DNA from 4 places in the Paenibacillus sp. FSL P4-0081 genome. Region 2 is predicted to be linked to each of the others. Evidence: riboswitches for the same ligand, from Rfam matches in the RefSeq annotation. Region 2 holds a riboswitch; each other region holds the start of a gene.
The links. A riboswitch is a leader RNA that binds a small molecule or an ion and turns the genes downstream of it on or off. The one in region 2 is predicted to bind cyclic di-GMP.

Region 1 (4,295 bases), 800 kb from region 2:
GTCTATAGCTTAGTAGCCCTGCTAATAGCAGGGCCATTAAGATTGGACTTTATAGGATTTAGAATTGTAACGTCTTAACCAGTATCAGCGCCAATAATGAATACAGCTGCGGGGGTATGAACTTAGGAAGCGGAAGGGAGAAACAGTGCGCTCGCGGGAACCGTTGCCTTAACTTGGCTCGAACTCTCCCACATCAGGCGTGCTCTGGCATCTCCTTGATTCTCATAGTACTCCACTTGAATATCATATAGCTGACCGGCTGTCAGGCTTATGCTTCCTGTGCGTTCGGTCCCGCTCTGCTTCATCCAGCTGTCGATCACAAGCTCACCATTGATCCGTACGCGGATGCCGTCATCTGAAGTGGTATAAATCTGATAAGTCTCAGTGTATAGCGGCTTGAGCTTACCGCTCCAGCGTACAGAGAAGAAATCTATGCCGATTGCGGCATCCGGCGTGCCTTGACGCCAGTTGAAGTCAAGCACTGCATCGGTACGTACCACTGCCGGAGCACCAGACAACGTCATATTATTGAAATATTCCGCAACCAGCCCATTCGCCGCAGGAGCCTCGGCCGTAAGATTCTCCGGTAATGGAGCTTCTGCCGGCGTTGGTGCCGCTGTTGGCGTTGGTGCCGCTGTTGGCGTTGGTGCCGCTGTCGGCGTTGGTGCCGCTGTTGGCGTTGGTGCCGCTGTCGGCGTTGGTGCCACTGTCGGCGTTGCTGTTGGCACCGGTGTTGGTGTTGATACTGGTAACGGCGTTGCTGTTGGTACTGGTGTTGCAGTCACAGCCGGAGCATCCAAAGCTGCTTTGCTGGCTGAAGAAGCAGCCGTGTTCACAAATAACGCGCTTGTAGGGACAGTTGCCTTCGCCTGGCTTGGACTCTGCCACATCAGGCGGATATTGGCATCGCCGGCATTCTCGTAATACTCCACTTTGATATCATACAGCCGGCCTGCCTGCAGGTTTATGCTTCCTGTACGCTCGGTACCGCTCTGTTTGGTCCAGCTGTCGATTACAGCTGTGCCGTCAATATAGACGCGGATACCATCATCGGATGTAGTGATAATCTGATAGGTTTCACTGAAAGAAGGTTTGATCTGACCCGTCCAGCGTATGGAGAAGCTATCCACTCCAAGCTTGGCATCCGGCGCTGCCTGGCGCCAGTTAAAGTTCAGCAGCGCATCATTCCGGACCAGAACCGGAGTGCCCGAAAGCGTCATGTTCTTGTAGTATTCTCCCTGAAGACCATTCTGAACGACGGGGGCCGTCACAGAATCATTGGAAGCAGGGGGCGGCGTCAGTATCGGTATTGGCATTGCAGTCGGTACCGGCGCTGGTGTTGCTGTTGGAACTGGCGTTGGCGTTGCTGTCGGTACCGGCGTTGGTGTTGCTGTTGGTACCGGCGTTGGTGTTGCTGTTGGTACTGGCGTTGGTGTTGCTGTTGGTACCGGCGTTGGTGTTGCTGTTGGTACTGGCGTTGCTGTCGGTTCCGGCGTTGGCGTTGCTGTTGGTTTCGGCGTCGCCGTAGCAAATGTGCCTGCTTTATAATCGTCCCGGGTCACAGTATAGCTGTCGCTCATGAAACCTTTGATGGTAGCAACTGTGTTGGTTTCATACAGCATTTTTCCCCAGCTCATCATATATACCCAATTTTTCTGTGAGAGTTGCAGCTTTGCTGTGCTTGGCATTTGTCCATTCTCGCCAATGGCAATCGGTTTGCCATTCGCAAGTGCGAGCAGGCTGTCATGATATTTATTCATATAATCGTTCTCATATATATCTGCCGCGAGTACATCCACCTTGTCAGCCCCCGGGTAGGTCAGCGCATAAGGATCAGACCAGGCATTGGGTGCATTGGGGTTCCATACCCACAGCAGGTTGTTTAATTTATGAACGTTTACGAAACGGTCATACATAATATTCCAAAGCGCAGCAAAGTTATTTTTCTTCCCCCACCAGAACCAGTCACCGTTCATTTCGTGGTAAGGTCTCCAGAGTACGGGAACACCAGCATCCCGCAGGCTTTTAAGTGAAACTGCCACTTTGTCCAGATCTGCAATCAATGCAGTGTACTGTGTTGTACCCGGAGTAATATATTTATTGAATTCCGCCTGGCTCAGCGGTTTCTGAACATTGGACCAGAGGTATGCGGTACCGGGCAGATTCTCATGAAAAGTCATGGCTACAATGCCGCCGCCCTTATACCAGTTGATCGCGCTGTTCACAACATTTCTGCGTTGCGCCGCTGCTGTACTTTCCGATTGCCCGCTGATTACGCCCAGTTCATAGCCGTGAAGAGCAGCATATTGTCCGCTGGTTCCTTTCAGCTTGTTGCTGAATTCGTCCGGACTTTCCAGATAGTCATGTTGGCCGGTAATAATGCCTTTTCCAGTGATAGAATACAGATCATCCAGCAATCTGACTGCTTCGGTTGAAGCCTCCGGATTAACGGGCGCTTTGGAACTAGACGCAGCTTCTGCAGATGAAGGCATTCCGCCGAGTCCCAGAGGTACTGCAGTCAATAAAAGGGCCAGAGACAGCACAGTGCACAGCAAACGAGACTTACGGTAAGTTATCAAAATCCATCTTCCTTTCGGTAGCCAGGCTGCCACTCTTGCGAAGGCCCTATAGCTTTGCGTCCCTATCTTTCGATTAGGTTTGCCTTTGTCGTATTGGAAGGATTAATCCCTCTTACCGTAAGTATCGTCCCTATTTAGTTTTAATTTAGAGCAAAAATGAAATTTTCTTAATAAATGGTTCTTAATACCTGTTTTGGATTTGTAACAATTGGTTATATAGATAGATTAGACCTATGAAATGAATTGCTGCAAGGCGATATCTTCCCAATCCAAGGTGATTCGGATGTTATCTTCCTCCACCAGCTCAGAGCCGGTCTGCACTTCGATAAATTCCATATCTGTCAATGCCAGGATCGCATGCTTGGTGCCTTCCGGAATCCGTACGACATCCCCCGCCTTCACATTATGCATTTTCTCATTGAGCACAATGCTGGCTTCACCGCTGACAATGGTCCAGATTTCACTGCGTTTGTGATGCAGCTGATAGCTGATATTTTTACCTTCAGAGATAAAGATTCGCTTCGTCAGCACCTCATTGCCTTCCGCATATTTCACATAATCAATTACCTTGTAGTGGCCCCAGCGGCGTTCTTCGTACATCGGTCTTTGTTCAAAAGATTTCAGCACTTCTTTAATGCGCGGGCTCTCCGCCTTGTGCGTAACCAGAATTCCGTCCGGGCTGGCGGCGATAATCAGATCCTTCGCTCCGATCACGGTGATCGGAATGTCCAGCTCGTTGATCAGGCAGGTGCCTTCGGAATCTGCAGTGACGAAGCCTTTGCCGACATGATTGCTGGTCATTTCTTCAGTCAGCGTGTTCCAAGTGCCCAGATCCTTCCAGAATCCGGCGTAAGGCTGAACCACGATATTCTCTTCTTTTTCCACCACTTCGTAATCAAAACTGATGGAAGCCAGCAGTTTATACTGCTTCTGCAGTTCCTCATAGTTCAGCGGCAGTCCTTTGCGCTGCAGAATATCCAGCAGATAACCTAGACGGAAAGCAAACACGCCGCAGTTCCAGAGCGCGTTCCGGCTGATCAGCTCCTCAGCCTGCTTGCGGTCCGGCTTCTCCTGGAAGTGGCTCACCTGCAGATACCCGCTCGCCCCCGCTTCGGCGCTGGTAGGAATGATATAGCCGTATTTCTCGGAGGCATGCTCCGGAACTACGCCCATCAGCGCCAGATTGGCGCCGCTCTCCAGCATCGTGCTCTCCAGCTGCAGAACGGTTTCGAAGAAGGACGACTCCACATAAGGATCGACGGGCAGGATGGCTACCGTCTCGCTTGGTGAAACGCCGGCGACCGAATACAGATAAGCTGCTGTCAGTGCGATGGCAGGGAAGGTATCGCGCCGCTCCGGCTCAACGATAATCGGCACCCCGCTGCCCAGCTGGCTCTGAATCATCTCTACCTGGCTGCGGCCGGTAGCCAGGTAGGACGATTCCGCCATCCCTGTCTCCTGCAGCTGTCTCCATACCCGCTGTACCATGGATTCCGGTTCACCTGCCGGGCTTTCCAGTACTTTCAGAAATTGCTTCGAACGTGAATCATTGGACAAAGGCCAGAGCCGTTTACCAGAACCGCCTGATAGAAGTACTAGTTTCATAAGTGAACCCTCCTAAGTTTATATGATGTCGCGAAAATATCGGATTGTTATTGGGAGCTGGCTGCGTTTGCTTAAGCCTAAAAGCGGCTGTTATGAGGGTCACTGCAAGGA
Region 2 (4,295 bases):
GTGGTGAAGCCGATCCGGTTATTGACGATAATATGCACAGTGCCGCCATTCTGATAACCTTGCAATTTGCCGATATTAAGTGTTTCCGCAACAATGCCTTCACCAGGGAAGGCGGCATCGCCATGCATAAGCACGGCCATGGCTTTGTCCGTATTCAGCTTAGGCAGGCCTGGGGTGCCCCGTTCCTCCTGGGCTGCACGCGTGAAGCCTTCAACGACCGGATTCACGAACTCGAGATGGCTCGGGTTGTTCGCAAGCGTGATGCGGGTACGCACAGTTTCGCCTTCGCGGACGGCGCGGTCGGCGCCTAGATGGTATTTCACATCCCCGCTCCAGCCATAGGTGACACCCATGGAGCCTTCGGACGGGAAGAGCTCCTTGTTCGGCGAATGATGGAATTCCGAGAAAATAATATCATAAGGTTTGCCCAGAATGTGGGCAAGCACATTAAGTCTTCCGCGGTGGGCCATACCCATCAGGATATGCTCTGCGCCGTCATGTGCGGCAGCGCGGACAATTTCATCCAGCATAGGCACGAGGGCATCATTGCCCTCCAGGCTGAAGCGCTTCTGGCCGACGAAGGTCTTATGCAGGAAGGTCTCGAACTGCTCTACCTGAATCAGGCGTTTCAGCAGCTCTTTGCGTTCCGCATGGTTCAGTGGAGCAGGCGACGTTGTGGATTCCGCCTGGCTGTTGAGCCAGCGCAGCTCACGCTCGTCATGCACATGCCCGAATTCATAGGCAATGGTCTGTGTGTAGGCCTGGCGCATTCTGTGAACGGCATCCATAGCGGTATGCACGCCCTCAGGGGCATTCTCCCAGATCAATGAAGCCGGCAGGGCATTCAGATCTTCGCGCGTCAGCTCATAGGTCTCGATCTCCAGCCATTTCGCCATCGGGTTGGTGCTCCGCTCCAGCGGATCGATATCGGCAGCCATATGGCCGTATATTCGGATGTTAGCCATTAGCTTGGAAGCTTTAACGGCTTTCCTGAGCCACTCTGTATCTCCTGAGATGGCGGGGGGAGGCGTCTTGACGGCATCCGGAGCCAGGGGAGGCGGGCCGGATACTGTGAAGAGGTCGCGGTAATGATGCTCTACGGAAGTGGGGTCCTTGACAAACTGCTCGTATTTCTCCTGAATGTAGCCCAGATTGGGACCGTAATACTTGCTCCAGACAGATTCGTTATAGGGCTCTTTGACGGCCATGAGTAGGTCCTCCTAACGGATAAACTCCACATGCGGTATATTAGGAACACCGCTTAGCGGAGCTGCGATGTTTGCGGTTTCATTCTCATCTTATTGTGCTACTTTCCGGCAGGGTAATCAATTCATACTTTCGTGCAATCCGTTCGCAAAACGGTATGATTCAGCAGGGGATTCATACGGAACAATCATAAATTTCCCGAGTGAAGCCGGAAAAATAAAATATCGTTAAAATTAATAAAAAATTAAGGGATTTAGGTGGTTGTAAATCATAGAAATGGGTAATTGTTTCTATATTGTGTTACGGGATTAATATCTATTTAGTATATTTAAACTAATTTGGACCGATTGAAGATGAATTGGAATTATTTATACAAGCTATTGGCAATTTTAGCTAAGGGTCTTCACGATTTAACATAAAAAAATTCCAGAAAACGACACACTTTTCATGTAAGATCTTGTATAATGTTATTGCGGAGAACGGTTTCATCGATTCTTTTCAGATCCTTTCATGTAAAGGGTCCAGTAAAGGGTAAACCTGCCGAAAGACAGGGGCACAAAGTCTCGGATCTAAAGTAGAAATACTATGATGGCCGGACTGCCTGGGGACGCGAAAATTCTAGGAGGAGATTTCTTGGATAAGTCCAACCAGGGGAATGACGAACTGCAGGTAGTTGATCTGGATTTAGAATGGGTGCATTTGCTAATGTCTGCTAAGCAGGCTGGCATCCAGGCAGACGAGATTCGGCGTTTTTTTACTGAAAAAGCACTCCAGGCGATGTAGGGCATTCAGCATTGTACGGATACATACAGAAGAGGGCACAGCGGAGTACACCGCTGTGCCCTCTTCTGTTGGAATTTACATGTTGTTTCGGGGTCCCCGCAAAGTACCTGGGTAATCATCGAGGCTGCTGCCTCACTTTGTGGGGTATTTCAGTTATCCTTCTGCTCCAGCCGCCATTTCTGATAATCGAGAAACTCCTTGAATTCACGTTTGCTTATACCAGAGGCCATCGCATCCTGAACCAGCCTGAACCATTCTCCATCGAGAACCGGCTCTGCAGTTTCTGCAATTCCGCCATACAGTAATACGTGAATGGATACTTGGAGTGCATCGGCAATTTTTTCGATAAATTGAATGGAGGGGTTGGATTGGATATTCCGTTCGACATTACTTAAGTATGATTTCGCCACGTCAGCCTTATCCGCAAGCTCGGATAAAGAATAACCCTTCTCCAGCCGGAGCCTATGGATGCGGCTTCCCATATTATCTGACACGATTACAACGCCCTCCGTACTTTTTGTTATCAGTATAACAAAAATTCGCAAAACGGACAAAAACCCTTGTTCCTGCCAGAAGCTGGCGGGGAGAGACAAAACGGCATATCCAGCCCGGATGAGGGAGGATATGCCGTTTTGTGTATATAATTTAATAGCCTTATTTGGCTTCTCCCAAACCTTGCGTAGCATTGAATGTCCAGTTCAGCGCCAAGCCGTCACCCTGGAAGATATTCTGATCCTGGGTATTGTCAACGAATTCGAAAGCAATCTTGAAGGTTTTGGTTTGGGTAGCGGCGATGCCTCCCGGCAGTACACCCGCCGTTACGAGATCATAGCTGGAAGTGTTCTTCAGGTCCTTCAGGGAGATCTCGGACAGCACATGGCCGGCAAGCGGACCGCTGGTATAAGAGCTGTCGAGAAGTTTGATTTTGAAGTGATCTCCAAGATCCTGGCCGGCATTATCGCCCTTCGCATCAGTTACAGTGTAGCTGGTGGCCAGCGTTAGGAGTTTGATATCCAGGGTGCCGTCATTGGACAAGGTGAACGTGCGTACGGTGTAATCACCCGGTTTCAGATTGGTCAGGGCAACAGGTGTATTAAAGGAAGAGCCGAGCTTCAGCGTGCCTGCCGCGAAGGTTGCCGTGCTGGTTGCTGTGGAGCTGAAGTAAGCGAAGGTGCCCCCTCCGATTAAAGACAATCCCAGTGCTGCCGATGCTACGCCAAGACCCAATGTTTTTTTGATACCCATAATTAATTTCCTCCTCGAGTATATTATGTTTTTTTAAGATCGGTGATCAGGAATGCATATACAGATAGATTATTTGAGGGCGCCTTTTTCCTGGTTGGCTTCGAAGTTCAGGGTCAGGGCCAGTGTATCGCCTTGATAGTAGTTTTGCGGCTGGAAGGTTTCCTTGAAGGCAAACTGTACGCTCAGTTTATCTGAGGTGCCTGCTTTGATGCCCCCATTCTCTACACCAAAGATTCCGCCGAGAATTCCCTTGGCTACAAGATCCGGACTTTGCTGCTCAAGTTCGGCCAGTGAAACGACCAGAACAGGTGATGTTACCTTATCCTTGTTAACTAGGAACGTCACAATAATATCGTCTTTGAGATTATGGGCGCCGTTATCTCCCTGGGCATCTGTAATGACAGATGAGGTACGCAGAACAACTTTGGGAATATTGAGCGTTCCGTCATTTTTCAATTTAAAATCTCTTAGGATCGTATCCCCCGGTTTAAGATTGCTGAGATTGACAATAACGGAGGGGTCCGAATTAAGTAATAAAGTTCCGTTGTTAAAAGAAGCTGCAGTGGTGGAGGTACTGCTGAAGTAAGCGAAGGTTCCTCCGCCGACCAGGGTTAATCCGAGTGCTGCCGATACAACGCCGAGACCTAATGTTTTTTTAACGTTCATTTGTTCATCCCTCTCTCATCGTTCTTTTTTTGTCTTTACCTGTCTTCGGGGAAAATTTATTGTTGCTCCGCGTTTCGTAAACGGGAGAGGACAATCGGTTTATTGCACAATGTCTGGAAGGGTATCCGGTCCGCCGGTCACCGCTGGCCCTGCATTCTTCTTCTCCAGTGCCGCTACGGCTTTCCAGGAGGAATACAGTGCGTAGAGGAGCAGGAGCAGCCCGGGGATAATCATCAGCATTACGCTTCCGGCTTTGGAGACCGCAAAATTCATGGCATATCCTACATAAGGGACGGTGACGCCGGTATATTGGCCTACCACATTTGTTGAGCTGACCGCTGAGGTATCGGCTGCATCGTTATTGTCCCCTTTGGTGGTATAGCTGGCTTCACCTA
Region 3 (4,295 bases), 3.6 Mb from region 2:
CGGCGGAGCTTGCAGACAATGTTGCGGCCACTCTGCGGGAAGGGGCTGCATTATATGAAGACAATGTGTAAACGTACTCTTTTGGAGCAGCCCGGGAAAAAGTTTTATGTCAGTTCTTACAATAGACCGATTACGCTTTAATCCCCTATAATATTACAATGCACAATATTTATTTCTAGGGGGAACTATAGTCTATGGACTGGATGAACAAGCTGCCTTTAAAACAAAGAATCGTTGCCGGATGTTACCTGGTTGCCGCTTTATTCGCTGTCCCTGTGTTAATTACGCTCATTGCAATGGGAAAGGTGATTATCGGTATTATTCTGATTGCGGTATTGGCTGCACTGACCTACCCGCTTGCGCGCTTCATTGAGAGAACGCTTACATCTTCATTTGAGGATATCTCCAATGTGACGCATACAATCGCCAAAGGCGACTTCACCAGCCGTGCAGACGAGAACGGATCAATGGGCGACATCAGCCGCTCCTTCAACACTATGATCGATAAATTGAAGAAGATCCTAACCGACGCTTCGCAGCTTACCCGCCAGGTTATGGATGCCAGCCGGGGTATTGAGGACAAGAACCAGAACCTGAAGATTGTAATGGCACAGGTAGCCTCCTCTTCCAACGAACTTGCCCTGGGTGCGAATGAAATCTCGGTGGATATTGCCGATATGACGGAATCGATCAAAGATATCGAAACCAAAGTCTCCAATTATACAAACTCTACCAAGGAAATGAATAAACGCTCCGCCCATACACTGGAGCTGGTTGAAAAGGGACGCCAGTCCGTGGACACTCAAGCCGAAGGCATGCGGAAGAATATCCAGGCTACACAAAAAGTAGCAGATACGATCGAAGCGCTCTCACAGAATGCCCGCGGCATTACCATGATCACCAAGACCATCACGGAAATTGCCGAACAAACCAATCTTTTGTCGCTTAACGCCTCAATTGAAGCTGCACGTGCAGGTGAGCACGGACGCGGTTTCGCAGTTGTAGCACAGGAGGTCCGCAAGCTTGCCGAAGAATCAACCGCCTCCACCAAGGAAGTGTTCGGGCTGGTACGCAGCATCGAGGCCGATATCAAGCAGGCTATCGATAACATCGCTATTAATGAAGAGGTTGTTCAGGTGCAGAACGAGATGATAACGGAGACAGCACATATTTTCGCGCAGATCGTACATAGCGTGCAATACATAACCGAGCAGATCTCCTCCTTCTCCGCAGAGAGTGATCTGATGCTGGAGAGTGCGCTCAAGATCTCCGGGGCGATCGAGAATATCTCGGCCATTACCCAGGAGACGGCAGCAGGTACCGAGGAGGTATCTGCGGCGATGAACGAACAAATTCATGCCCTGCAGTCCGTAGCGGAAGAGACCGAGAAGATGACACAATCTGTCTTCCAGCTGCAAAAAACAATCCATATTTTCAAATTCTAGCAGCAGCCCCAAGAGACCATTTCCGCAGAGCAGTATGCGGGAAGGGTCTCTTTTTGGCATGGAAAAAGCAGATTGTAATGTAATATTCACAAAGTGTTAAAATAGTGCATAACCCTAAAATAACACCTTTGCACTTCTTTACTGCTAATTCTTTATTACTAATAAACTAACATTATTTTAAATTTTAATCACCTATTTCTTAAGACCTATTTCTAGGTTTTCCCAGCCTATAATTCTAATACATCTGCATAGTTTCAGGAGGTTCCTACGACGTTATGAGGCTTATGGCTTATGCAGATTAAATTCTGCTCTTTTTCTGCATTTGCATTATAAGACTTTGGTCTTCCAGACGCATCCATTTTCAAAAGTTTGAATATCTAATATTTCATCTCCTATTACATCTGAATATTCGCCAAATTTCGCGTTTTGCTGCAAACGGCTTATTGACAAAAGGCGAGCGAGGAATATATTGTAAAGGAAAATTATCCTTCGCTGTATTGATAACAACATATGAGGCAAAATTCACCGAAAGGGAATGACGCAAAGCCATGGATCTACAGTCTCACTTATCCGGTGAGATCATGACAGCCAGGTTGCTGAAAAACTATGAACGTCCGGGAATCCGCGTTCAGTTATGGTGATTCGTGCAACAGGCCTGTGCTCCTATTTCGAGTACAGGTTTTCTATTGCTAGCATACAATCAAAAAACAACTTGTGGGGTGGATGTTCTGAAGACAGTTGCAGATTATATGGCGGAAGCATTACGCGATCTTGGGGTAACACATTCTTTTGGTATTATTGGCAAGTCCATTTGTCCTATAGCTCTCAAACTTGTTGACTATGGCATTGAGTTTATTCCCGGCCGGCATGAGTCCAGCTCCGGCTTCGCAGCAGGCGGCTATGCACTGAAAACAGGCAGTCTCGGGGTTGCCTTCGGCACCTCCGGTCCAGGCGGAACGAACCTGCTAACCGCAGCAGCACACGCCAAAGCCAACAATCTCCCGGTGCTCTTCATTACCGGTCATCAGTCTATTAAAGAGCTGGGGATTCCCCAGTGTCAGGATTCCACATCCTATCTCGCCGATTTGGCGGACATGTTCAGACCGGCCACTCTTTTCAGCAAGCTGGTAGAACGCGGCGACCATTTCAGTACGATTTTCAATCATGCCCTGTCTATCGCCCTTGGTGACAAGAAAGGACCTGTTCATTTATGTATTCCGTTTGATGTTCAGACCGAGCGCCTTGAAGAATGCCGGATTGTCCTTCCGCAGCGGGAAAGGCTCGTCAGCTACGCCAACTACGAACGGGTCATTTCAGCGATCAATGCTTCCAGCAGGCCTCTGATCATTGCCGGTAAAGGGGTTAACCGCTCCGGTGCGCACAAGGAACTGGTACAGTTGGCCGAGACCTTCAACATACCGGTAGTAACCTCCCCCGGCGGTAAAGGAGCCATTGCTGCGGATCACCCGCTCTATCACGGTCCTGTGGGCGTTGGCGGATGTACGCATGGGGATGAGATGTTGAACAACAGTGATCTGTTTATCGTGCTTGGTTCGCGTCTGAGCGATATGACCATATGCAATCTTAAGAGGGAGAATCATCCGGATCAGCTGATCCAGTTTGATGTCGATCCAACCTTTGTCGGTAAAATACTGACTTCCGATACCATCTCCGTCGGCGGCGATTTACGTGACAACCTGGAGCTGTACCTCGGCAAGATTGATCCGTCCACCATAACCAGACGTGAAATAGAGATCTCCAATCACTATACTGAAGAGCTGCCTGTGCTGTCCAAGCTCTCGCTGGCTTCGGTAATGAGCACGATGAGCGATTTGATTCCATATAACAGCAGCGTGTTTGTTGATGACGGCAGCCACGGCTTCAATGCGGTCAAATGGTTCAACGTGAAGAAACCGGGGAGCTTTGTATTTGATGCCTATTTCGCCTGCATGGGGAATTCAATCGGCATGGCCATCGGTGCCAAGGCGGCTGCGCCGGAAGAGACGGTCTTCTGCATTACCGGTGACGGCTGTTTCATGATGCTCGGAACTGAAATTAACACAGCAGTTTGCAAGAATATCCCGGTTATTTTCATCGTTGTGAACAATATGCAGCTGGATATGGCCCTTAAAGGAATGGAAAAAACAACCGGACGTATCGATGGAACCATCTTTGAAGTCCCTATGGATGCAGTGAAGTTTGCTGAGTCCCTGGGAGCCACCGGCTTCCGCGCAGAGACGCAAGAGGAGTTTGCCTTTGCAATCAGCCAAGCAGTTGAACTTAACCGCGTAGCCGTTATTGAGCTGTTGACCGACCGTGACGAAATGCCTCCTACGGCCCACCGTACACTGGATCTCAACTAGGCTGTATCTTACAGATTCTCTAACTTACTATCAGGAGGCAAACAAGTGAATATGAACGTAGACAGCGGACTGGACCATTTCACCAATCTTTCCGGGGACTATGGTGCCAAAGCCCTAGCTCCTATTAAAGAGCATTTTCCCGAATTAGCCGAGTATATCATGGGCAATGCATACGGTGATATTTTTCAGCGGACGACCATCGGTTCAGACTGGAAAGAAATTGCTGTCATCTCTTCTTTGATCACCATGGGACAATTTGAACAGTTGGGTGTTCACTATGTTATGGCTCTCCGCGTGGGGATGACCGTTGATCAAATCAAAGGTATCCTGCTTCATCTGACACCTTGTATCGGCGCACCCAGAGTGATCTCGGCATTCAATGTTCTGCTGGAGACGCTGGAAGATATTCGTTAATTAACAACATAATATTACATCATTCGACTTTTGTGTTGCGCATTCAAGAAAGTTCTGGTTATAATGAAGGCAA
Region 4 (4,295 bases), 290 kb from region 2:
TGCGGTGATTCCTATGAACTGGTTTTCGTCAATGACGGCAGCCGGGACCGCACGGCGGAGATCATGCGCGAGATCAGCAGCCGGGATGAGCATGTCAAGCTGATCGACTTCTCCCGTAATTTCGGCCACCAGGTGGCGATTACGGCTGGTATGGATTATGCCGAAGGCCAGGCAGTCGTGGTGATTGACGCAGATCTCCAGGATCCTCCTGAGGTTATTCTGCAGATGATTGCCAAGTGGAAAGAGGGCTACGAAGTCGTGTATGCCAAGCGGTTGAAGCGTCACGGGGAGACTTTCTTCAAGAAAGTCACCGCTAAGATCTTTTACCGCCTGCTCAGCAGTATGACCAGTGTTGAAATCCCTACCGATACCGGGGACTTCCGGCTGATCGACCGTAAAGTCTGTGATGTGCTGCGCGGTCTGAAGGAGAAGAACCGGTATGTCCGGGGTCTGGTAAGCTGGGTAGGCTTCCGGCAGACCATGGTAGAATATGTGCGGGAGGAGCGCTTTGCCGGGGAAACGAAATATCCGCTCAAGAAAATGATCCGGTTTGCGCTCGACGGCATCACCTCCTTTTCCCACAAACCGCTCAAAATCGCATCCTATATCGGATTCTTTCTGTCCTTTTCCAGCTTCATCTATCTGTTCCTGGTATTGTTCCAAAAAATCTTTACCTCCTGGACCGTACCCGGATGGGCATCTATAGTCGGCGTGAACCTGCTCTTCAACGGGATTGTGCTGATGCTGCTGGGGGTAATTGGTGAGTATATCGGACGGATCTATGATGAGTCGAAGGACAGACCGCTCTATATTGTACGTGAGACCAAAGGCTATCCGGATGCGGAAATAGAAGACACGCGGAAGGAAAGCGATTATGCCAGATAAGAAATGGAGTGCGGGGTTCATCCAGTTCCTGAAATTCAATGCGGTAGGCCTGCTGAATACACTGATTGATTTTGCTGTATTCACACTGCTGCATTCCCTTGGGATGATCAACACCCCTGCGCAGATTATTTCCTACAGCGCCGGTACGGCCAACAGCTTCTTCTGGAACAAAAAGGTAACCTTCCGTGATCGGGACAGAGGCAATAAAGAGGGCTTCGACCGGATGCAGCTGATCAGGTTTATCGTGCTGAATCTGTTGGTGCTGGGTATATCGGTGCTGCTGATTCATATATTGACCGATTCTCTCGGTATTCAAGTGCTGGTCGCCAAAGTGCTGGTCACATTTGTTACGGTGATCATTAATTTCTTCGGAAGCCGGAAATGGGTATTCTGATAATTAAGAAGCATTGCTTCTTAATTATTCCGGAAGGGTAACATCTATTCTATATTACGGAGGCGATTGTCATGCGGAAATTATCCTATTTGATTATACTTGCCGGGGTGCTTATTATGCTCTATCCCAAAGGAAGCGAATGGTACAATGACCGTCAGCAGCAAAAGCTGCTGGAAGAGGCTGAACAGGCCTACAGTGAAATCGTTCCGTCTGCGTCAGCTCCGGCCAGTGCTGATCTAAGTAAGCCTTACGCGGAAGTAACCCAGCTGCTGGCGGATGAGTCGGCTGCGGAAGAGCCAGAACCCTCTGCTGCGCCTGAGATTGAAGTCGGAGGCAAGGTGATGGCAATCATCGAAATCGACAAAATAGATCTGAAGCTGCCTGTCCTGGAAGGCGCCACCAAGGCGAATATGAAGCATGCTGCTGCGCATATGAAGGAGACGGCTCCGCTTGGCTCTGCTGGGAATGCTGCAATTGCAGCGCATAGATCAAGAACTACGGGAAGGCTATTCAACAGATTGAATGAAGTTGGAGTCGGGGACACTATTTCCGTTACAACCGGCAAGCAGGCATACAATTATGTAGTTTATGATGTGACTATTGTGGAACCAACCGATGTATCCGTATTGAAAGGGAATAAGGATGACAAGATTCTAACACTCATTACTTGTGATCCGCTGGTGAATCCAACGCATAGACTTATCATTCACGCAAAGTTATCGTGATGTTTGTAGAATAATGACGGAAAAACTTAAAATACTTAAAATTTTTATTTGTTTTCGCGGAAATCTAGTGATTTAGGTCTTGATAATAGAAATAGATATGGTAAGATATAACTATACAAAGCTAATACACGATAAACGGCAAACCTATCGAAAGGTAGGGACGCAAAGCTAGAGGGCCTTCCCGTAAGGATGGCAGCCAGCTACCGAATGAAGAGGCTTTTTTGTTTGTTCTTATTGTGAATCTAGCATTTTATGGTAGAAGCAAGGACAGATAAAGCTTATACGATAACGGCAAACCTATCGAAAGGTAGGGACGCAAAGCTAAAGGGCCTTCCCGTAAGGATGGCAGCCAGCTACCGAAAGGGGTTTTATCCAATGAAGAAGTTCTATTTAATGTTGGTTACACTATTCGTAGTGGTTACGTCGGTGCAGACAGGTACAGCTCAAGCTGCTAATGCAGATGCAAGCTGGTTGAACATAGGTCAACTTGATCAGGGTGTTATCGGAGTTTCTTATAATGTTCCTAAGGATAAGAAGATTAAGCTGATGATCACCAAAGATAATAACAGCTACACCTACAACTTATACACTTCCAAACCAACTGAAACATTCCCGCTTCAACAAGGTAACGGTTCATACAAGGTTTCCGTACTTGAGAACACTAACGGCAACAAATACAAAGTAATCTCTTCCGAGACGGTAGATCTTAGCCTGAGCAACGCCAACGCCGTATATCTGAGCTCCGTACAGAATGTTAAATGGAGTTCTTCCGATAAAGCAGTTCTGAAAGCAACACAGCTTACACAAGGTTTGACATCAGATGAAGACAAAGTGAAGGCTATCTATAATTATATCGTAGCCAATGTGAAATATGATTATTCCCTGGCTTCCAGTGTTACTACAGATTACATCCCTAACAACGACAGCACCTTGGCTACCAAGAAGGGGATCTGCTACGATTACGCTTCCTTGTTCGCTACTATGCTTCGCAGTGAAGGCATTCCTACCAAACTGGTTATGGGTAACACAAGTTATGTGACTTCTTACCACGCTTGGAATGAAGTGTTCCTTAATGGCAAATGGGTAACTATTGATACTACAGTTGATGCTGGACTTGCCAAGAACAGCAAAACAGCAGATCTGGTTAAAGTAGCAAGTAAATATACTGCAGCTAAGTTCTACTAAGAGCACAGATGCATTCATAGTTTCATTGAGGATAACCCGCTTAGTAATTAAGCGGGTTATTTTTATTTTGGAAAAGGTTGCTTTTTGGTAGAGAGATAGGGTATTATAAATAAGCGTTGTTGGAGCGGCAAACTTAATAAGAAATGGCTTAAATAAGTGATTTCAAAATAAAGCTTGCATTACTCGAATGAACGTGATATATTATAAGAGTTGCTGGTGACGCGGTAGTCGGCGCTGACAACGAGCTTGATCTTTGAAAACTGAACAACGAGTGAGTATCGGAAATCACGAAAGTGACTTCCAAAATAGAGAATGAAAATTCTCGTCAGATGTTTCAAAATGAGCAATCGCTCTTTCTAAATACAATTTGGAGAGTTTGATCCTGGCTCAGGACGAACGCTGGCGGCATGCCTAATACATGCAAGTCGAGCGGAGTTTGAATGGAAGCTTGCTTCCATTCATGCTTAGCGGCGGACGGGTGAGTAACACGTAGGCAACCTGCCCTCAAGACTGGGATAACTACCGGAAACGGTAGCTAATACCGGATAATTTCTTTCCTCTCCTGAAGAGAGAATGAAAGGCGGAGTAATCTGCCACTTGGGGATGGGCCTGCGGCGCATTAGCTAGTTGGTGGGGTAACGGCTCACCAAGGCGACGATGCGTAGCCGACCTGAGAGGGTGAACGGCCACACTGGGACTGAGACACGGCCCAGACTCCTACGGGAGGCAGCAGTAGGGAATCTTCCGCAATGGGCGAAAGCCTGACGGAGCAATGCCGCGTGAGTGATGAAGGTTTTCGGATCGTAAAGCTCTGTTGCCAGGGAAGAACGTCCGGTAGAGTAACTGCTACCGGAGTGACGGTACCTGAGAAGAAAGCCCCGGCTAACTACGTGCCAGCAGCCGCGGTAATACGTAGGGGGCAAGCGTTGTCCGGAATTATTGGGCGTAAAGCGCGCGCAGGCGGTCATTTAAGTCTGGTGTTTAAACCTTGGGCTCAACCTGGGGTCGCACTGGAAACTGGGTGACTTGAGTACAGAAGAGGAAAGTGGAATTCCACGTGTAGCGGTGAAATGCGTAGATATGTGGAGGAACACCAGTGGCGAAGG

Region 1: linked by a shared signal. The riboswitch ahead of P40081_RS39215 (PA14 domain-containing protein) and the one ahead of P40081_RS37185 (anti-repressor SinI family protein) in region 2 are both predicted to bind cyclic di-GMP.
Region 3: linked by a shared signal. The riboswitch ahead of P40081_RS22910 (thiamine pyrophosphate-binding protein) and the one ahead of P40081_RS37185 (anti-repressor SinI family protein) in region 2 are both predicted to bind cyclic di-GMP.
Region 4: linked by a shared signal. The riboswitch ahead of P40081_RS03560 (transglutaminase-like domain-containing protein) and the one ahead of P40081_RS37185 (anti-repressor SinI family protein) in region 2 are both predicted to bind cyclic di-GMP.

What each region holds. Positions count from the first base shown of each region.
Region 1 covers NZ_CP009280.1:1,308,453-1,312,747, reverse strand. The annotation lists gene P40081_RS39215 (PA14 domain-containing protein) at 123-2,579, opposite strand; cyclic di-GMP riboswitch class I at 2,593-2,673, opposite strand; gene P40081_RS05620 (sugar phosphate nucleotidyltransferase) at 2,811-4,184, opposite strand.
Region 2 covers NZ_CP009280.1:504,544-508,838, forward strand. The annotation lists gene P40081_RS02235 (2-oxoglutarate dehydrogenase E1 component) at 1-1,208, opposite strand, end outside; cyclic di-GMP riboswitch class I at 1,727-1,811, shown strand; gene P40081_RS37185 (anti-repressor SinI family protein) at 1,840-1,989, shown strand; gene P40081_RS02240 (helix-turn-helix domain-containing protein) at 2,139-2,471, opposite strand; gene P40081_RS02245 (TasA family protein) at 2,644-3,234, opposite strand; gene P40081_RS02250 (TasA family protein) at 3,304-3,900, opposite strand; gene sipW (signal peptidase I SipW) at 4,000-4,295, opposite strand, start outside.
Region 3 covers NZ_CP009280.1:5,323,161-5,327,455, forward strand. The annotation lists gene P40081_RS22900 (helix-turn-helix transcriptional regulator) at 1-71, shown strand, start outside; gene P40081_RS22905 (methyl-accepting chemotaxis protein) at 195-1,445, shown strand; cyclic di-GMP riboswitch class I at 1,950-2,046, shown strand; gene P40081_RS22910 (thiamine pyrophosphate-binding protein) at 2,165-3,808, shown strand; gene P40081_RS22915 (carboxymuconolactone decarboxylase family protein) at 3,860-4,222, shown strand.
Region 4 covers NZ_CP009280.1:797,336-801,630, forward strand. The annotation lists gene P40081_RS03545 (glycosyltransferase family 2 protein) at 1-885, shown strand, start outside; gene P40081_RS03550 (GtrA family protein) at 875-1,279, shown strand; gene P40081_RS03555 (class D sortase) at 1,351-2,004, shown strand; cyclic di-GMP riboswitch class I at 2,132-2,212, shown strand; cyclic di-GMP riboswitch class I at 2,285-2,365, shown strand; gene P40081_RS03560 (transglutaminase-like domain-containing protein) at 2,398-3,189, shown strand; rRNA gene P40081_RS03565 (16S ribosomal RNA) at 3,554-4,295, shown strand, end outside.